One region of the Burkholderia torrens genome, then DNA from elsewhere that is predicted to be linked to it. Evidence: riboswitches for the same ligand, from Rfam matches in the RefSeq annotation. Region 1 holds a riboswitch; the other holds the start of a gene.
The links. Region 1 has a riboswitch for cobalamin ahead of AC5LXX_RS12700 (FecCD family ABC transporter permease). Riboswitches for the same ligand answer to the same signal wherever they lie in the genome.
Positions count from the first base shown of each region.

Region 2: linked by a shared signal. The riboswitch ahead of cobA (uroporphyrinogen-III C-methyltransferase) and the one ahead of AC5LXX_RS12700 (FecCD family ABC transporter permease) in region 1 are both predicted to bind cobalamin.

Region 1 covers NZ_OZ480211.1:2,746,605-2,760,364, reverse strand. The annotation lists gene AC5LXX_RS12750 (DUF2486 family protein) at 1-296, shown strand, start outside; gene AC5LXX_RS12745 (c-type cytochrome) at 448-774, opposite strand; gene ilvD (dihydroxy-acid dehydratase) at 902-2,575, opposite strand; gene AC5LXX_RS12735 (LysR family transcriptional regulator) at 2,710-3,624, shown strand; gene lgt (prolipoprotein diacylglyceryl transferase) at 3,713-4,603, shown strand; gene AC5LXX_RS12725 (SIMPL domain-containing protein) at 4,715-5,455, opposite strand; gene AC5LXX_RS12720 (EVE domain-containing protein) at 5,638-6,099, opposite strand; RNA gene ssrS (6S RNA) at 6,171-6,352, opposite strand; gene AC5LXX_RS12710 (cell division protein ZapA) at 6,434-6,748, opposite strand; gene AC5LXX_RS12705 (ATPase) at 6,745-7,095, opposite strand; cobalamin riboswitch at 7,250-7,501, shown strand; gene AC5LXX_RS12700 (FecCD family ABC transporter permease) at 7,661-8,659, shown strand; gene AC5LXX_RS12695 (ABC transporter ATP-binding protein) at 8,656-9,444, shown strand; gene cobT (nicotinate-nucleotide--dimethylbenzimidazole phosphoribosyltransferase) at 9,506-10,561, shown strand; gene AC5LXX_RS12685 (adenosylcobinamide-GDP ribazoletransferase) at 10,551-11,327, shown strand; gene cobC (alpha-ribazole phosphatase) at 11,312-11,896, shown strand; gene AC5LXX_RS12675 (cobalamin-binding protein) at 12,011-12,928, opposite strand; gene cobD (threonine-phosphate decarboxylase CobD) at 12,925-13,760, opposite strand, start outside.
Region 2 covers NZ_OZ480211.1:1,831,445-1,836,878, reverse strand. The annotation lists gene AC5LXX_RS08385 (TonB-dependent receptor) at 1-1,981, shown strand, start outside; cobalamin riboswitch at 2,050-2,287, shown strand; gene cobA (uroporphyrinogen-III C-methyltransferase) at 2,398-3,207, shown strand; gene AC5LXX_RS08375 (cobalamin biosynthesis protein) at 3,204-3,581, shown strand; gene cobO (cob(I)yrinic acid a,c-diamide adenosyltransferase) at 3,616-4,218, shown strand; gene AC5LXX_RS08365 (cobyrinic acid a,c-diamide synthase CobB) at 4,221-5,434, shown strand, end outside.

The DNA of each region.
Region 1 (13,760 bases):
CCGTCGTACCGGCCGGCGTGCCGCTGCCGGATGCGGGCGCCGCAGCGGGGCTGACGCCGGAGGATGCGCAGCATATCGCCGAGCGCCTGCGCAATCGGTTGACGAACTATCTGACCGGTGCGGGCCGCGACGCGATCGAGGCACGCTGCCGTGACGCGCTGCATGAGCATTCGGCCTGGCTCGTGGGCCAGGTCACGCGCGAGGTGGCGCTCGCGCTGGAAACCGAGGTGATGGACTGGGTCCGCGACGCGGTCGATGAAGAGATCGCGCGCCGCCGCGCCGGCCGTTCCGGCTGAATGTGCGGCCCGCACGGGCGATCCGTGGTGGAAAAGAGGGTGCGGTTCCAGTAGGTACAGGCGAGGCGGCCGTCAGGGCGCCGGTCGGTCGGTGCAGGCCCGCCTGCCGGCAGCGCCCGGTACAACGGCGATCGCCGTCCGGGCATCCGCTTCAGCGCACCGACAGCACCCATTGCGCGAGCGTGTGGGCTTCGGTGTTCGACAGCTGCGTATTGGCGGGCATCGGCACGCTGCCCCATACGCCGACGCTGCCTTTCACGATCGATTGGGCCAGGTAGTCGACGGCGTCGCCGCGCGCCGAGTACTTGCCGGCGATGTCGTGGAACGACGGGCCCATCAGCGGCTTGCTCACCGCATGGCAGGCCATGCAGTTCCTGCGCTGCGCCAGCGCGAGTCCGTCGGCCTGGTCGGCACGCGCGGCCGCTGCGCTGCCGGTCAGCAGCATCACGAGCAGCGCGCGCAATATCGTCTGTTTCATGCGGTTCTCCGCCGGCGGGGACAGCCGGCTTCATGGTCCGCGCATTATAAAAGCAAAGGGAAAGCGCGTTTTGCGCGTTTCCCCGGCGGCCATGTTTATTGGGGACGCATGTAGCGGCGGGCTGCCGTCAACCCGTGACGGCCCCCTTGTTCGCCGGCCGTGCGAGCGCCGCGAATTTCGCGAGCACGCCGCGCGTGTAGCGCGGTGCCGGCTGTTGCCACGCGGCGCGGCGGCGCGCGAGTTCCGCATCGTCGACATTCAGTTGCAGCAGCAGCCGGTGCGCGTCGATCGTGATCGAGTCGCCTTCCTGCACGAGCGCGATCGTGCCGCCGACGAACGCCTCGGGCGCGACGTGGCCGACCACCATCCCCCAGGTGCCGCCCGAGAAACGGCCGTCCGTGATGAAGCCGACCGATTCGCCGAGCCCCTTGCCGATGATCGCGGACGTCGGCGCGAGCATTTCCGGCATGCCGGGGCCGCCCTGCGGGCCGAGATAGCGCAGCACGAGGATGTCGCCCGCGCGGATCCGGTCGCCGAGGATCGCGTCCATCGCGCTCTGTTCGTCGTCGAACACGCGGGCCGGGCCCGTGATCACCGGGTTCTTCAGGCCGGTGATCTTCGCGACCGCGCCGTCTTCCGCGAGATTGCCCTTCAGGATCGCCAGGTGGCCTTCCTTGTACAGCGCGCGGTCGATCGGGTAGATCACGTCCTGGTCGGCGCGCGGCACGCTCGGCACGTCCTTCAGCTCGTCGGCGATCGTGCGGCCCGTGATCGTCATGCAGTCGCCGTGCAGCAGCCCCGCATCGAGCAGGATCTTCAGCACCTGCGGAATCCCGCCGGCCTGGTGCAGGTCGGTCGCGACATACTTCCCGGACGGCTTCAGGTCGCAGATCACGGGCACGCGCTTGCGGATGCGCTCGAAGTCGTCGATCGTCCAGTCGACCTCGGCCGCGTGCGCGATCGCGAGATAGTGCAGCACCGCATTGGTCGAGCCGCCCGTCGCCATGATCACCGACACGGCGTTCTCGATCGCTTCCTTCGTGATGATGTCGCGCGGCTTCAGGTCGCGCTTCACGGCCTCGACGAGCACGCGCGCCGATTCGGCGGCCGAATCGACCTTCTCCTGGTCGGGGTTCGCCATCGTCGACGAATAGAGCAGCGACATCCCGAGCGCCTCGAACGACGAGCTCATCGTGTTCGCGGTGTACATGCCGCCGCACGAGCCCGACGTCGGGCATGCGTTCTTCTCGACCCCATCGAAATCCTCCTGCGACATCCGGCCCGCGGTGAATTCGCCGACGGCCTCGAACGACGACACGATCGTCAGGTCCTTGCCCTTCCAGTGGCCGGGGCGGATCGTGCCGCCGTACACGTAGATGCCCGGCACGTTCAGGCGCGCGAGCGCGATCATCCCGCCCGGCATGTTCTTGTCGCAGCCGCCGACCACCACCACGCCGTCCATCCATTGGCCCTGCACGCAGGTCTCGATGCAGTCGGCGATCACCTCGCGCGACACGAGCGAGTACTTCATCCCCTCGGTGCCCATCGACATGCCGTCCGAAATCGTCGGCGTGCCGAAGATCTGCGGGTTCGCGCCGGACGCCTTCACGGCGTCGACGGCCGCGTCCGACAGGCGCTGCAGGCCGGAATTGCAGGGCGTGATCGTCGAATGGCCGTTCGCGATGCCGACCATCGGCTTGTCGAAATCGTCCTTCTGGTAGCCGAGTGCGTAATACATCGAGCGGTTCGGCGAACGGGCCACGCCTTGCGTGATGTGCTTCGAGCGACGGTTGTACGACATGGGGGACTCCATCGTTGTGTGGGCGTCGCTCGTGAGGGCGCGCCGGTTCGGATCAATCAAGAATGGAGTTTCCGGATTGGGATGTCCAATATATTATTTGTGGCTTATTAAGTCGTTTTACGAATGAATCGAGCATGGCCGATCCGACACCCGATCTGCGCCAGTGGCGCTATTTCATGACTGTCGCCGACGAGCGCCATTTCGGCCGCGCGGCCGAACGCCTGTCGATGACGCAGCCGCCGCTGTCGCAGGCGATCCGCGCGCTCGAGGACACGCTCGGCGTCGCACTGTTCGTCCGCACCAAGCGCTCGGTGGCGCTGACGGCGGTCGGCGCGGCGCTGTTGCCCGACGTGCGCCGGCTGCTGGCGTCGGCCGATGCGCTGCCGCCGCTGGCGCGGCGGCTCGCGCGCGGCGAGGCCGGCTCGCTGTCGCTCGCGTTCGTATCGACCGCCGACTACGGGCTGCTGCCGTCGCTGCTGCGCGCGTTCGGCGCACGCTACCCGCAAGTGCGCCTGCAGCTCGCGGAGGCGACGAGCGACGTGCAGATCGACGAGCTCGTCGCCGGCCGCATCGACGCGGGGCTCGTCATTCCGCCGGTGCCGCCGCGCCATGCGGCCGGGCTGTCGTACCTGCCCGTGGTGCGCGAGCCGCTGGTGGTCGCGATGCCCGCTGCGGCGTCCGATGCGCCCGAAGACGCACCCGTGCATCTCGCCGAAGTGGCCGCGTTGCCGCTCGTGATCTTTCCGCGCCGTTTGGCGCCCGGCTTTTATGACATCATTACGGGCTGCTACGGCGCGGCGGGGGAGACCCCGCGCATCGGCCAGGAGGCGATCCAGATGCAGACGATCGTCAGCCTCGTGTCGGCCGGCATGGGCGTCGCACTGGTGCCGCAATCGCTGCGTAACCTGCGGCGCACCGGCGTGGTTTACCGGCCGCTCGCCGGTCCCGCGCCGGTCGTCGAGACCGGCCTCGTGTGGCGCACGGGCGACGTGAGCCCCGTGCTGGCCGGCTTCATCGACGTCGTGCGCGCGCAGGGCCTGGCCGCGTGACGTGAACGATGGTGCACCGGTGCCGTCCAATGCGCGGTGCTGCGCAGTGCGACAGCCGTACCGCATTCGAAAACTTCTTCGCTAACCCATGATCATTCACCCGAATTTCGACCCCGTTGCGATCCATCTCGGGCCGCTGGCCGTGCGCTGGTACGGCCTCATGTATCTCGTCGGCTTCATCGCGGCGATCGTCGTCGGCCGGATCCGTCTGAAGCTGCCGCACGTCGCGGCGCAGGGCTGGACCGCGAAGGACATCGACGACATGATGTTCTACGGCGTGCTCGGCACCGTGCTGGGCGGCCGGCTCGGCTACGTGCTGTTCTACAAGGCCGATTTCTATTTCTCGCATCCGCTCGACGTGTTCAAGGTGTGGGAAGGCGGCATGTCGTTTCATGGCGGCTTCCTCGGTGTCACGCTCGCGATGATGCTGTTCGCGTGGCAGCGCAAGCGCCACTGGCTGCAGGTCACCGATTTCGTCGCGCCGATGGTGCCGACGGGGCTCGCGGCCGGGCGGCTCGGCAACTTCATCAACGGCGAACTGTGGGGCCGCGTGACCGATCCGGCGGCACCGTGGGCGATGCTGTTCCCGGGCGCGATGCGCGACGATGCGGCGTGGCTGCCGAAGCATCCCGAGCTTGTCGAGAAGTGGCATCTCGCCGACGTGTTCATGCAATACCAGATGCTGCCGCGCCATCCTTCGCAGCTCTATGAAATCGCGCTCGAAGGTATCGTGCTGTTCTTCGCGCTGTTCTTCTTCTCGCGCAAGTCGCGGCCGATGGGCGCCGTGTCCGCGCTGTTCCTGATCGGCTATGGCCTCGCACGCTTCACGGTCGAGTTCGCGCGCGAGCCCGACGACTTCCTCGGCCTGCTGGCGCTCGGCCTGTCGATGGGGCAGTGGCTGTCGCTGCCGATGATCCTCGCGGGTGTCGCGCTGATGGTGTGGGCGTATCGCCGCCGCTCGGCAAACGCCGCGGCGTGATGCGAAATCGATGCGCGCGCAATCGACGCGTGCATCGACAACGCGCAGGCACATGAAAAACGCCGGCCCTCGGGCCGGCGTTTTTCGTTTCCTATAGCTGCGCGTGGCGCGTTACTTCATCTGCACCGAGCCGTTGACGGTGACCGACACGGTCGCCTTGCCGCCTTCGACCGCGATCGGTGCGCTCATCTTCGCGCTGTCCATCGGCGCCGCGGCCATCGCCATCATGCGTGGGTACGGCTGTACGTTGCGGCCGCTGCCGACGTTCACGTCGCGGATCGTGTAGCTGCTGTAGCCGAACGCCTTCGCGGCTTCGTCCGCGCGTGCGCGGAACGACTTGATCGCCTCGGTCGTGAGCTTCTGCTCGGCCGTGCGCTGCGCTTCAGGCGACAGCGAGAACTCGACATTCGCGACCTGCATCAGGTTCGACAACTGGCCCGCGAGCTTCGACGCCGCGGCGAAATCGCGCGATTCGAGCGCCACCTCGGTACGCCCGCGCCACGCGGAAATCTTGCCGTCGCGATCGGTGCTCGGATACACGGAGAACGCACCCGTATGCGCGGTGACGCCCGACACGCCCTTCGCCTGCGACAGCGCTGCGTCGGCGCGCTGGTTCAGCTGCGCCGTGAGGCTGCCCGGGTCCTTGGCCTGCTGCTCGTAGAACAGCGTGATGTGGATGATGTCCTGCGGCACGTCGGCGCTGGCCTGCGACGACAGCGACAGCACGCCGGCCGGCTCGGGGAAATGCGGGTTCGCGGTTTGCGCGTGCGCGGCGGGCGACGCGAGCGTCAGCGCGACGGGAACGGCGGCGGCGAGGGCGAGCGACAGCGCGAGTGCGGATTTCTTGGTCATTGTTGGACTCCTTGTGCGAGGGCGCGCACGCGGATCACGCGTGCACGACGCGGGCGTACCGCGCGACGAAATAAACGGCGGCCGGCCTGATCGGTCGACAGCGGTTGCTTAGGCTGCGCAAAAGACCCGCGAGTTCCGTGTCGGCATGCGTGTGCTGACCAGATTTGACCTTTGGCGTGCGCCTACTTCATCAACTTCTCGGTGATGAAGCGCCATTCGGCACGCGTAACCGGTGTGATCGACAAGCGGTTGCCGCGGGCCAGCACGCGCATGTCGGCGAGTTCGTCGTGTTCGCGCAGTGCGGCGAGCGGCACGAGCGGCGACTTTTTCACGTAGCGCACGTCGACGAGCAACCAGCGCGGTGCTTCCTGCGTCGATTTCGGGTCGTAATAGGGGCTTGCAGGATCGAACTGCGTGGGATCGGGGTAGGGTGTCGACGACACTTCCGCGAGGCCCGCGATGCCCGGCTCGGGGCAGCTCGAGTGATAGAACAGCACGCCGTCGCCGATCTTCATCGTGTCGCGCATGAAATTGCGCGCCTGATAGTTGCGCACGCCGGTCCATGGCAGCGAGCGCTGCGGGGCGTTGGCGAGATCGTCGATGCTTGCTTCGTCCGGTTCGGACTTCATCAGCCAGTATTGCATGGATCGTGATCGACGCAGAAAGAGGCTGCTACAAAAGAAAACGGCACCGGGACGTGCCCGATGCCGTTGGATAGGCCCCCGCCTTGGCCGCTAGGCCGGCATCCTGAACCTGGGGTTCAGAATTGGTCGCAGTTAGCAGCACTTCGGGTACATCAGACAGAGTGACGCGCGCGCCCGTGCTACAAATTTCCGCAACCGTGCACATGGCATTGGTTCAAGGAATATATGACCTTGGCGAACCAGGCAGGGAAGCTGACTGAACTGTGATTCGATGCGCCAATTTGACCACCGTTGACCGCCGAGATCAAGGGGAATCGACACATCGTTTGAAACGTTACTGCGTCTCGTGCTGTGCGAGCACCGCGCCGAGCTGTTCGTTCATCTGGTGCATTGTACGACGGATTTCCTCCGCCGGAAATGCTTCACCGTGCCGCACACTCGTTTGCAGCCGCAGCAATTCCGATGCGAGCGACAGTGCCGCCATCACCGCAATGCGATCGGTGCCGCGTACCGAACTGTTCGAGCGGATTTTCGACATTTCTGCGTCGACGCGCGCGACTGCCTCGAGCAGCGCCGCTTCGGTCTCGGCCGAACAGGCGAGCCGATAGGGCTGGCCGAGAATCGAGACTTCGATCTGCTTGGTGCTCATGCATGTTCTCCGTGGCTGGCCGCGTCATCGCCATCCGGACGCGCCTGCGCATCCAGCAGGTCGAGCTGGTTGTCGGCTTGCTCCGCGCTTTTCGAGCGCGGCAGCTTTTCGAGAATCGCGTTCAGTTTCACCTGGGCGTCGTCGATCTTTGCCGACAGCGTGTCGCGCTCGGCCGCGAGCGCATTGCGTTCGTCACGCAGTTCCGCGAGTTCCGCGCGGACCGTGTCCGCTTCCGTGCGCAATTGCGCGACCTGCTCTTCGAGCGCGAGCCGTTCCGCGTGATAGCGCTTGTTCAGCGAAATCAGACGGCCAATATTTTGAGATAAGGTTTCGAGTTCGTTGAGCATTTGCTGCGTCCTCTAAAGACCCAGCATTTTAGCGCGGAATAACGCGCAATCCGACATCTGTAACGTTTCCAGTCGTAACACCCCTGCTTCTCGCCGTGAATCGGTGCTTCCCGCACGTGTCCGGACGCTTCCTTGACGCTCGCGCTACCCGCTCCTAAACTGGCGCCGCCTCGGTGCTCGCGCGTGGCACGCGCGGTTAAACGGGAAGCAGGGCGCGCGATCATGGAGCGCGCCAACCTGCGCTGCCCCCGCAACGGTAAGCGGCCGCGTCCCTTGACGCAGGCCGGCTCGGGCGCGTCTTGCATGCAGGTGTCGCATGCGGGCGCGGGCCACTGCGCGTGACACGCGCGGGAAGGCGAGCCGGACCGCCGCCAGCCCGGATACCGGCCGAGACGGGAAGCCCGCACGGGCTTCATGACGCGCGGCCTGCGGGGAGGCGGGCCGCGCAATGCTTCACGGAATGTTCTTCGATGCTGACCCCAATCGTCCGCACGGCGTCCCAGTCACGCCCGGCCGGCAACCTCGAGCGGATGCGCCGCGCGTCATGCGCGCGGCCGTGCACGGCATGAGCGCCGCGCGCGCTACCGCGATCTGGGCCGCGCTGGCCGCCGTGGTCGCGCTGCTGTTCGTCGCGTCGCTGTCGATCGGCAGCGTGCCGATGTCACCGTGGCAGGCGCTTGCATCGCTCGTGCCGCATGGCGGCGATGCGCTGTTCGCCGATATCGTCCGCACGCTGCGCCTGCCGCGTGCGCTGGCGGGTTTCGCGTGCGGCGCGCTGCTCGCGCTGGCCGGCGCACTGCTGCAGGTGCTGCTGCGCAATCCGCTCGCGGAACCCTACGTACTCGGCGTGTCCGGCGGCGCGGCCGGCTTCGCGCTCGTCGCGATGATCGCCGGCGGCGCGTGGTGGCTCGTCGACGTGTCGGCATTTGCCGGCGCGCTCGTCTCTGTCGCGCTCGTACTCGGCCTCGCGCGCCGCGAGCTGTGGCGCGGTGATGCGCGCGACGCGTCGCCGCGCCTGCTGCTCACGGGCGTCGTGATCGCGGCAGGGTGGGGCGCGCTCGTCACGCTGTTGCTGTCGCTCGCACCCGATGCGCGGCTGCGCGGCATCATCTTCTGGCTCACGGGCGACCTGAACGGCGTGACGGCGCCGTGGTTCGCGTGGGGTGCGCTGTTGCTGGCCGCCTGCGTCGCGCTGCCGGCTGCGCCGCAACTGAACGTGCTGCTGCGCGGCGACGCGACCGCGCAGGCGCTCGGCGTGCCCGTCGCGCGCGTGCGCGTGCGGATCTATCTCGTCGCGTCGCTGGCCGCCGCGGCCGCGGTGACGACGGCCGGCACGATCGGCTTCGTCGGCCTCGTCGTTCCGCATGCGCTGCGGCTTGCGTTCGGCAACGACCAGCGGATGCTGCTGCCGGCCGCGATGCTCGCGGGCGGCGGCGGCGTGATGGCGGCCGACCTGCTCGCGCGCACCGCGATCGCGCCCGCGCAGTTGCCGGTCGGCGTGATGACCGCGTTGATCGGCGTGCCGGTGTTCCTGTGGATGTTGTTGAGGAGGCCGATGCGATGACGGATGCTGGACTGCACGCCGTCGACCTGACGCTGAAGGCCGGCGCGCGCACGTTGCTCGCCGGGTTCACGCAAGCCTTCCGCCCCGGCGAGATCTGGTGTGTCGCGGGGCCGAACGGCGCGGGCAAGACGACGCTGCTCGCGACGCTCGCGGGGCTGCAGCCGCCGGCCGGCGGACAGGTCGAGATCGACGGCCGGCCGCTTGCCGCGTGGCGCCCCGAGCAACTCGCGCAGCGCCGCGCGCTGATGCCGCAGCAACTGCACGACGCGTTCAGCGCGACGGTGTTCGACACGGTGCTGCTCAACCGCTTTCCGTATCTAGGCGGCTGGGGCTGGGAGCGCGACGGCGATCGCGCGGCCGCGCACGATGCACTCGCGACGTTCGACCTGACTGCACTCGCGTCGCGCGACGTGCTGTCGCTGTCGGGCGGCGAGCGGCAGCGGGTCGCGCTGGCTGCGACGCTGTGCCAGGATGCGCCGCTGATGCTGCTTGACGAACCGCTCGCGCATCTCGACCTGCATCACCAGATCGACTGCCTGACCGCGCTGACTGCATGGCTCGACACGGGCCCGCGCACGGTGCTGTTCTCGTGTCACGACCTGAATCTCGCGCGTCGCTTCGCCACGCATGCGCTGCTGCTCGACGGTCGCGGCCGCGCGTGGGCCGGCGCCGTGCACGACGTGCTGACGCCCGAGCGCGCGAGCGATGCATTCGGCTATCCGCTCGTGCTGATCCGCGAGAACGGCCGCGATGCGCTGCTGCCGGCGTGGCCTGCGCGACAATGACCTATCCTGTTCCGATTCCTTCGATGCGCGGCGCGTGCCGCGCCCACGACACGGCTCCCCGATGACGACTCCGACCCACTTCCCGCCCGCGATCGCGCCGCTCGACGACGCGCTGCGCACACGCCTGCAGCATGTGATCGACCACAAGACCAAGCCGCCCGGCAGCCTCGGCCAGCTCGAGGCGGTCGCGCTGCAGATCGGCCTGATCCAGCACACCGAGCGGCCGGTCGTGCAGCGCCCGGTGACGATCGTGTTCGCCGGCGACCACGGGATCGCGGCCGAGGGCGTGAGCCCCTATCCGCAGGCGGTGACCGCGCAGATGGTCGCGAACTTCCTGGCCGGCGGCGCGGCGATCAACGCGTTCTCGGGCGTCGCGCAGAGCACGCTCGAGATCGTCGATGCGGGCGTCGCGTCGCCGTTGCCGCTGTCCGACCGGCTGGTGTCGGTGCCGGTCGCGCGCGGCACGCGCAACTTCGTGGCGGAGCCGGCGATGTCGCGCGACGAGGCGATGACGGCGCTGGCCGCCGGTGCGGCGCGCGTGCGCCTGCATGCGTCGCTCGGCACGAACGTGATCGGATTCGGCGAGATGGGGATCGCGAACACGTCGTCGGCCGCGTGCCTGATGAGCCGCCTGCTCGACGTGCCGATCGACGCGTGCGTCGGGCGCGGCACGGGCCTCGACGACCAGGGCCTCGCGCACAAGCGCGCGGTGCTCGGCCGTGCGCTCGTCAAGCACTCGCACGCGATCGCGCCGCTCGACGTGCTCGCGACGTTCGGCGGCTTCGAGATCGCGATGATGACGGGCGCGTATCTCGCGGCCGCGAGCGAGCGGATGACGATCCTCGTCGACGGCTTCATCGCGACGGCCGCGCTGCTCGTCGCCGAGCGCATCGCGCCCGGTGTGCGCGACTACTGCGTGTTCTCGCATACGTCGCACGAGGCCGGCCACCGGCGCATGCTCGAACATTTCGGCGCGAAGCCGCTGCTCGCGCTCGACCTGCGGCTCGGCGAAGGCACCGGTGCGGCGCTCGCGCTGCCGCTGGTGCGCGCCGCGGCCGCCTTCCTCAGCGAGATGGCGAGCTTCGAATCCGCCGGCGTCGACGATCGTGACGCCTGACCGCGCGCGCGGCGTGCGGGCCGAACTGCGCTACTTCTTCGTCGCGCTCGGCTATTTCACGCGCGTGCCGGTGCCGCGTTCGATCGGTTACGCGGCCGGCGATCTCGACCAGGCTGCGCGGTATTTCCCGTTCGTCGGCGCGTGCGTCGGCGCGTGGGGCGCGCTCGTCTATCTCGTCGCGCTGCGCGTGCTGCCGCCGTCGATCGCGGTCGGGCTGTCGATGGCCGCGACGCTGCTCGCGACCGGCGCATTCCACGAGGACGGCCTCGCCGACAGTTGCGATGCGTTCGGCGGCGGCTATACGCGCGACGACGTGCTGCGCATCATGCACGACTCGCGGATCGGCACGTTCGGCGCGGTCGCGCTCGTGATCACGCTCGGCCTGAAATGGCAGGCGCTTGCGTCGATGCTGCCGCTGCGCGCCGCATGGACGATGATCGCCGCGCATGCGGCAAGCCGCGCGGCCGCCGTGAGCCTGCTGATGACGCTCGACTACGTGCGGTCCGAAGGCAAGGCGAAGCCCGTCGCGCAGCGGATGGGCGGTCGCGCGGCGGGCGTCGCGGCTGCATTCGGATTGCCCTGGCTGTTCTGGCCCGACTGGCGCATGGGCATCGCGGTGTGCGTGGCGCTCGTGCTCGTGCGCGCGTGGGCCGCCCGCTATTTCGTGAAGCGGATCGGCGGTTATACGGGCGACTGTCTCGGCTTCGCGCAGCAACTGTGCGAACTGGCGATCTATCTCGTGGTGCTCGGATGGACGTCGTCCTGATCCGTCATCCGGCCGTCGGTGTCGAGCCGGGCATCTGCTACGGTCGCAGCGACGTGCCGCTCGCCGCGCCGGCCGATGCCGGCGTGCAGGCCGTGCGTGCGCATCTGTCGGCACTCGGCGCGCCGTTGCCCGCACAGGTCCTGACGAGCCCGTCGACGCGCTGCCTGTCGGTTGCCGAACGGCTCGCGCAGGCATTCGATGTGCCGTTGCGGTGCGATGCCGACTGGCAGGAAATGGACTTCGGCGCGTGGGAAATGCAGCGCTGGGACGACATCGATCGCGCGGCGCTCGATGCGTGGGCCGCCGACCTGATGCATGCATGCGCGCACGGCGGCGAAAGCGTTGCACGGTTCGTCGCGCGGGTCGCACGGCAGGCTGATGCGATTGCGCAGTTCGACGAATCGCAATGGGTCGTCACGCATGCGGGTGTGGTCCGCGCGTTCGCGTCGCACGTATTGCGTGTCCCGCTCGAAACGCTGTTGTCACGGCCGGTGCCGACGGGCGGCGTGGTCTGGCTGCGCGCGGACGCCGCCGCGCGAACGTGGGAAGTCGTTCGCTGGGACGAATAGACACGCCGGCGCCTGCAGGTGAGCGGCACGACGTGCGGTCAGGTCAGTCTCGGGCATCGGTCGCACCGTTCACACCGTTCGCCGGTGTGCGATGAACGCGCGAGTCGCCGAAAATCAGCGCGCCGGCCGCCGTGCACGCGCGGCATCGAGATCCTCGCACAGCGCCGCCGCGCCCTGTGCGATCCGCGGCGACGGCCGCGTCAGCAGGTCGCCGTCGATCGCGAACAGGTTGTTGCGCGCCACGGCCGTCAGCGCGGGCCACGCGCGCCAGCGCGCCAGGCTCGGCAGCGGTTCGTTCGAACGCGTCGCACCGGCGCCGGTCGTCACGATTGCTTCCGGATTCGCCGCGAGCACGGCCTCGTCGGTGACGGTCGGTGCGAGCGGCTTGAGCGACGCAAACACGTTGCGGCCGCCGCACAGCTCGATCACTTCGTTGATCAGGTGCGTGCCGTTGAGCGTCGTCAGCGGCCGGTCCCAGACCTGGAAGAACATCGTGACGGGCGCGCGCGCCGCATAGCGTGCGCGCAGCGCCGCGATATCGCGCGCATAGGCGGCCGCGGCCGCATCGGCCGCCGGCTGCGTGCCGAGCAGCGTGCCGAGCCGGCGCAGCGACGACGACACGTCGTCGAGATGCTTCGGTTCGCTGAAGAACAGCGGGATGTGTAGCGCGCGCAGCGCGTCGGTCTGCCGCTCGGCGTTGCCGTGCCGCCAGACGACGATCAGGTCGGGTTTCAGTGCGGCGATCCGTTCGAGGTCGAGCGCCTTGTTGTCGCCCACGCGCGGCACCGCTTGCGCGGCGGGCGGATAGTCGCTGTAGGTCACGGTGCCGACGAGCTTCGCGCCGCCGCCGGCCGCGTAGACGAGTTCGGTCGCATGTGGCGCGAGGCTGATCACGCGTCGCGCGGGCGCAGGCAGCGTGACGGCATTGCCGGCGTCGTCGCGCGCCGACACCTCGGCGTGAGCGAGCGGCGCGTAAGCGAGCGCGGCCGCCGTCGCGGCCGGCGCGAGCCGGTGAAACGTGCGAGGAATCATGCGGATGCCGGTTGCAGCAGCGGCACGCAGTGCGCGAGCGCATCGCCGAGGCGCTGCCATTCGGCTTCGCTGCCCGGCAGGCCGACGCGCACGCTCGATGGCGTCGGGAAGTGCCGCGTCCAGATTCCGTGCGTCGCGAGGGCCGCATGCAGCGCCGCGGCGCGCGGATCGTCGGTCCAGCTGAAGAGCGGCGTCGCGCGAACCGCGAAGCCGTGCGCGCGCAGCAATGCCGCCAGACGTTCGCCGTCGGCCGCGAGCCGTTCGCGGGCGGCGGCCTGCCACGCGCGATCGGCGAACGCCGCGGTCACCGCGTGACGTGCGGGACCGCCGACTGTCCACGCGCCAAGTATGTCGCGCAACGCGACGATCCGGTCGGGGCACGCGAGCACGAATCCCGCGCGGATGCCGGCGAGCCCGTAGAACTTGCCGACCGAGCGCAGCACGACAAGCCCCGGGCGATCGACCTGCGGCGCGAGCGACTGCGATGCGCCCGTATCGGCGAACGCCTCGTCGACGATCAGCGTGCCGCCGCGCGCCGCGAGCTGCGCATGCCAGCCGAGCAGGCGCCCGGCCGGCACGAACTCGGCGGTCGGGTTGTTCGGATTCCCGACGATGACGTGACGCAGCGTCGCCGGCAGCGTATCGGCACCGATGTCGAGCGGCACGACGCGATGGCCGTGGCGCGCGAAGGCGGGCGCGTATTCGCCGTACGCGAGCGCCGCGACGCCGGCGTCGCCGGCTGGCAGCAACGCGGGCAATGCGCGGATCGCGGCCTGGCTGCCGGCAACCGGCAACACGTGGGCGGGATCGGGCGCGTGGTAGTACTGCGCGG
Region 2 (5,434 bases), 920 kb from region 1:
CGCCGAACGCGTGAGCACTGCGACTCGCACCGCGAGCGATCCGCGCGACGTACCGCAAACGATCGACAGCGTCGCGGTCGAGGAAACGCTGTCCTATGGCGGCCGCACGCTGGCCGACGCGCTGGCCGGCGTGCCGGGCGTGTCCAACACGTCGGATACGCGCTTCGATTCGTTCCGTATTCGCGGCTTTTCCGCCGCGGGCGACCTGCTGCTCGACGGCATGCGCGACGACGCGCAATACGTGCGCAGTCTCGGCAACATCGAACGCGTCGAAGTGCTGAAGGGGCCGGCGGCGGCGCTGTACGGGCGCGGCAGCGGCGGCGGCGTCATCAACCGGATCACCAAGCAGCCGCTGCCGGAAAACTTCGGACATCTGTCGGCGGCGACCGGCAGTTATGGGCGGCTCGGTGCGTCGGTCGATCTCAACCGGACCCTGTCGAGCGCATGGAGCGTGCGGCTGAATGCCGGACGCGAACACGCAGGCAGCTTCCGCGACCATGTCGACGGCACGCGCCAGTACGTCGCGCCGTCGATCAAATGGCGGGGCGCGCGGCGCAGCTGGCTGCTGCAGTTCGAATACGACGCGTACCGACGCGTGCCCGATCGCGGCATGCCGGCGCCGGTCGCCGCGCTTGACGCGGCCGGCAAGCCGGTCGCGTACTCGCTGCCGTCCGCGCGGCGAGCAACCTTCTTCGGCGCGGCGGGCCGCGACACCATCCGCGACGCGAACATGAACTGGCGCTCGGTCTTCACGCACGCGTTCGATGACGGCTGGGAGCTGCGTCATACGCTGGGCGTGCTGGATTTGCGCAGCACCTTCGACAATACCTACGTCACGCAAAGCTACGTCACGAAGCCGCGCGACTATCGGCGCGTGCAGCGAGCGCGCTACCTGCAGGACATGACGCATCTCAACGTGCAGACCGGTATCGAACTGGGCGGCAAGGTCGCGACCGGAGCGGGGCTGCATCATCTGCTGTTCGGCATCGAATACGGCTGGCAGAAACGCAATCCGACGCTCTGGCAGGCCGATGCGGCGCCGGTCCCGATCAGCGGACCGGATCGTTTCGCACTGGCCGGCTCGGCGCCGCGCCCGTATGCGATGAATCGCCACCGTGTCAGCGACTACGCAATCTTCGCGCAGGACCGCATCGACCTCGGCCGAGCGTGGAAGCTGCTCGGCGGCCTGCGCGGGGAACGCTTCGACGTCGCTTCGACCAACGCGCTGAACGGTCTGCATTCGCGGCGCACGACGACGGCCTGGAGCCCGCGGCTCGGCGTCGTGTGGTCGCCGGTCGGCGCACACAGCTTGTATGCGTCGTACAGCAAGAGCTTCGCGCCGGTCGGCGGCGACCTGATCGGCATCACGCCGGACGCGCGCGGCAACGCCAACGATCTCGGCCCGCAATACAACCGCCAATACGAGATCGGTGTGAAAAGCGACTGGCGCGACGGCGCGCTGAGCACGACGCTCGCACTGTTTCAGCTCGATCTGTACAACCGCCGCGTCGCCGACCCGGTTCGGCCGGGATTTTTCGACCTCACCGGCCTCGAGCGCAATCGCGGCCTGGAACTGGGCGTCGCCGGCCGGATCACGGGCGACTGGTTCGTCCGCGGCGGCATCGGCTGGCAACACGCGCGGGTGGTCGACGCCGAACCAAAATACGCGGGCAAGCGGTCGGCGGGCGTGTCCGGGGCGAACGGCAGCCTGTTCGTCAGCCATGCGCCGCTGCGCGGATTTTTCGCCGAACTCGGGCTCGTGTACGAAGGGGCGCGTTACGCCGATCGCGACAACCTGCTCGAACTGCCCGCCTACGTCCGCTGGGACGGCAAGGCCGGATATCGCACGCGCGACTTCGAGGTGACGCTGGCGGCCGTCAACCTGACCGATCGCGACTACTACGCGAATGCGACGAGCCTCGCGCAGATCATGCCCGGTTCGCCACGCACGTTCACGCTGACGGCGGCGTACAAGTTCTGACCGCGCGGACCACGTCGACGCCCTGCGCAGCCGGTCCGCCGGGCGCCTCGTGCGTTGCATGCCTGTGCTATCGTATGCGCCGCGTTCGGTGCTCGCATGCGCATTCCGTGCATGCAGTTAAACGGGAAACAGGAGGCGGAAATCCGCCCGGCCTGTGCTGTCCCCGCAACGGTACGCCGCCCGCGCGACGCGCTTTCCCGCGCCTGCGCCCAGGCCGCCCGCGATGCCACTGCCCTTCAGCCGGGCGGGAAGGCTGCGGCCTGGCAAGCGGCCAGCCCGGATACCGGCCGACGCAAGGGGCGAGCGCGATGCTCGCCGAACGCCCGATCCGCGGGGGACGGATGGGGTGCGCATTCCGCCCGCGTTCGCGCGAGCTTCACCCGATTCGCCATGCACTGCCTGCCCGCCGGCCGCCGATGTGCCGCCCGCCTTTTCCGTTCCACTGTTTCGACACGGTGCATGCCGTGCCGCGTGCAATGAGCCGCGCGTGGCTCGTCGGCGCCGGCCCCGGCGATGCCGACCTGCTGACGCTCAGGGCCGTGCGCGCGATCGGCATGGCCGACGTGCTGCTCGTCGACGATCTCGTGAACCCCGACGTGCTGTGCCATGCGCGCGCCGGCGCGCAGATCGAGCACGTCGGCAAGCGCGGCGGCCATGCGTCGACGCCGCAGGAAGCGATCGTCGCCGCGATGCTCGCGCACCTGCGAGCGGGCCGCAGCGTCGCGCGGCTCAAGGGCGGCGATCCGTTCGTGTTCGGCCGCGGCGGCGAGGAACTGGTCGCGCTGGGCGCGGCGGGCTTTCCGGTCGAGATCGTGAACGGCATCACGGCCGGCATCGCCGCGCCGGCTGCGCTCGGCATCCCGGTCACGCAGCGCGGCGACGCGCAGGGCGTGATCTTCGTCACGGGCCACGGCGCGGGCGTCGACGAGCCCGACTGGCGTGCGCTCGCGGCCACGCGCATGACACTCGTGATCTACATGGGCATTCGCCGGCTCGACGCGATTGCCGCCGCGCTGCGCGACGGCGGCGTGCCCGGCGATATGCCGTGCGCGGCGATCGAGAATGCCACGCGACCCGAACAACGCCACGTACTCGCGACGCTTGATACGCTCGTCGATCGCGTCGGCACGACCGGACTCGGTTCGCCGGCGATCGTCGTGATCGGCCGCGTCGCGGCGCTCGCCGACGATCCGGCGGTGCGTGCGGCGCTCGGCGGCCACGCATGATGCGCGTCGCGCTCGGCATCGGCTTTCGCGCAGGCGTTACGGCCGCGCAACTCGATGCCGCGATCCGCGCGGCGCTGGCGCGTTACCCGGCCGCCGAACCGGCGCTCGTCGCGACGCTCGCCGACAAGGCGCGTGCCCGTGCGCTGCGCACGCTGTGCGCGCGCCGCGGCTGGCCGCTCGTCGCATTCGACGCGGTGCGGTTGGCGAGCCTTCCCGAACTGGCCGCGAGCGGTCCTTCGGACGCCGCGCTTGCACGCTTCGGCGTTGCCGGTGTGGCCGAACCCTGCGCGCAGCTCGCGGCGCCGCACGGCAGGTTGCTGGGCCCCAAATCCATCCGGGACGGCGTGACGGTCGCGCTCGCCGGCCCGCTCTGAACCCTTTGTTTCGCTTTCGACAGGACGATTTCCGATGAAGACCGATGCCGAATCCCATCAGCGGATGACCGAACGCCGCCGCGCCGGCCACGAGAAGAAGCAGGCCGCCGCCACCCAGGAAAAGGGCCTGCTGATCGTCAATACCGGCAACGGCAAGGGCAAGAGCACGGCTGCGTTCGGCATGGCCGTGCGCGTGCTCGGCCACGGCATGCGGCTCGGTGTCGTGCAGTTCATCAAGGGCGCGCTGCACACGTCCGAGCGCGACTTCCTCGGCGCGGTCGCGGAATGCGATTTCGTGACGATGGGCGACGGCTATACGTGGAACACGCAGAACCGCGACGCCGACATCGCGACCGCGCGCAAGGGCTGGGACGAGGCGCGCAGGATGATCGAAAGCGGCGACTACCGGATGGTGATCCTCGACGAGCTGAACACCGTGCTGAAGTACGAATACCTGCCGCTCGACGAAGTGCTCGCGACGCTCGTTGCGCGTCCGGATTCGGTGCACGTCGTCGTGACCGGCCGGCACGCGCCCGATGCGCTGATCGACGCGGCCGACCTCGTCACCGAAATGCGGCTCGTCAAGCATCCGTACAAGGAGCAAGGCGTGAAGGCGCAACGCGGCGTGGAGTTCTGAGCGTGCCGGCCTGCCCCGCGCTGTTCGTCAGCGCGCCCGCGTCGGGCCAAGGCAAGACGTCGGTGACGGCCGGCCTCGCGCGGCTGCACCGCCGGCTCGGCCGCCGCGTGCGCGTGTTCAAGACCGGGCCCGATTTTCTCGACCCGAAGCTGCTCGAACGCGCAAGCGGCGCGAGCGTGCATGCGCTCGATCTCGGCATGGTCGGCGAAGCCGGCTGCCGCGCGCTGCTCGCCGATGCCGCGCGCGACGCGGACCTGATCCTGATCGAAGGCGTGATGGGGCTATTCGACGGCACGCCGAGCAGTGCCGATCTCGCGGCCGCGTTCGGCGTGCCGGTCGTCGCGGTGATTTCGGCGAAGGCGATGGCACAGACGTTCGCGGCGATCGCGTTCGGGCTCGCGCGGTTCAGGCCGGGGCTGCCGTTTCACGGCGTGCTGGCGAACCGCGTCGGCTCGGCGCGGCATGCGGAACTGCTGCAACAGGCGCTGCCGGACGACCTGCGCTGGCTCGGGCACGTCCCGGCCGACGCGGGCATCGCGCTGCCGGAGCGGCATCTCGGCCTGCACCAGCCGGCCGACATCGACGATCTCGACGCGCGGCTCGATCGCGCGGCCGACGCGCTCGCGCAGACGGCGCTCGCCGAATTGCCGCCGGCCGTCGCGTTCGCGGAACCGGACGCCTCGGCGCCGCTGCCGCGCGCGCTCGCCGGCAAGCGGATCGCGGTGGCGCGCGATGCGGCGTTTTCGTTCATCTATCCGGCGAATCTCGCGCTGCTCGACGCGCTCGGCGTGCAGTTGCGGTTCTTCTCGCCGCTCGCCGACGAACCGGTGCCCGACGATTGCGACGCGCTGTTTTTGCCGGGCGGCTATCCGGAACTGCATGCGGCGACACTTGCGGCAAATGCCGCGACCGCGCGGACGATTCGCGCGCATGCGGCGGCCGGCCGGCCGATCGTCGCGGAATGCGGGGGGATGGTGTATCTGTGCGAATCGCTGACCGACGTGGACGGCTCGACGACGCCGATGCTCGGCGTGCTGCCGGGCCAGGCAACGATGCAGCGCCGGTTCGCGGCGCTCGGCATGCAGCAGCTCGACACGCGCACCGGGCCGATGCGAGGGCATACGTTCCACTATTCGCGGCTCATGACGCCGCTGGAGCCGGTCGCGCGCGCCGCGCGCCCAGACGGCGCGCCGGGCAGCGGCGAAGCCGTCTATCG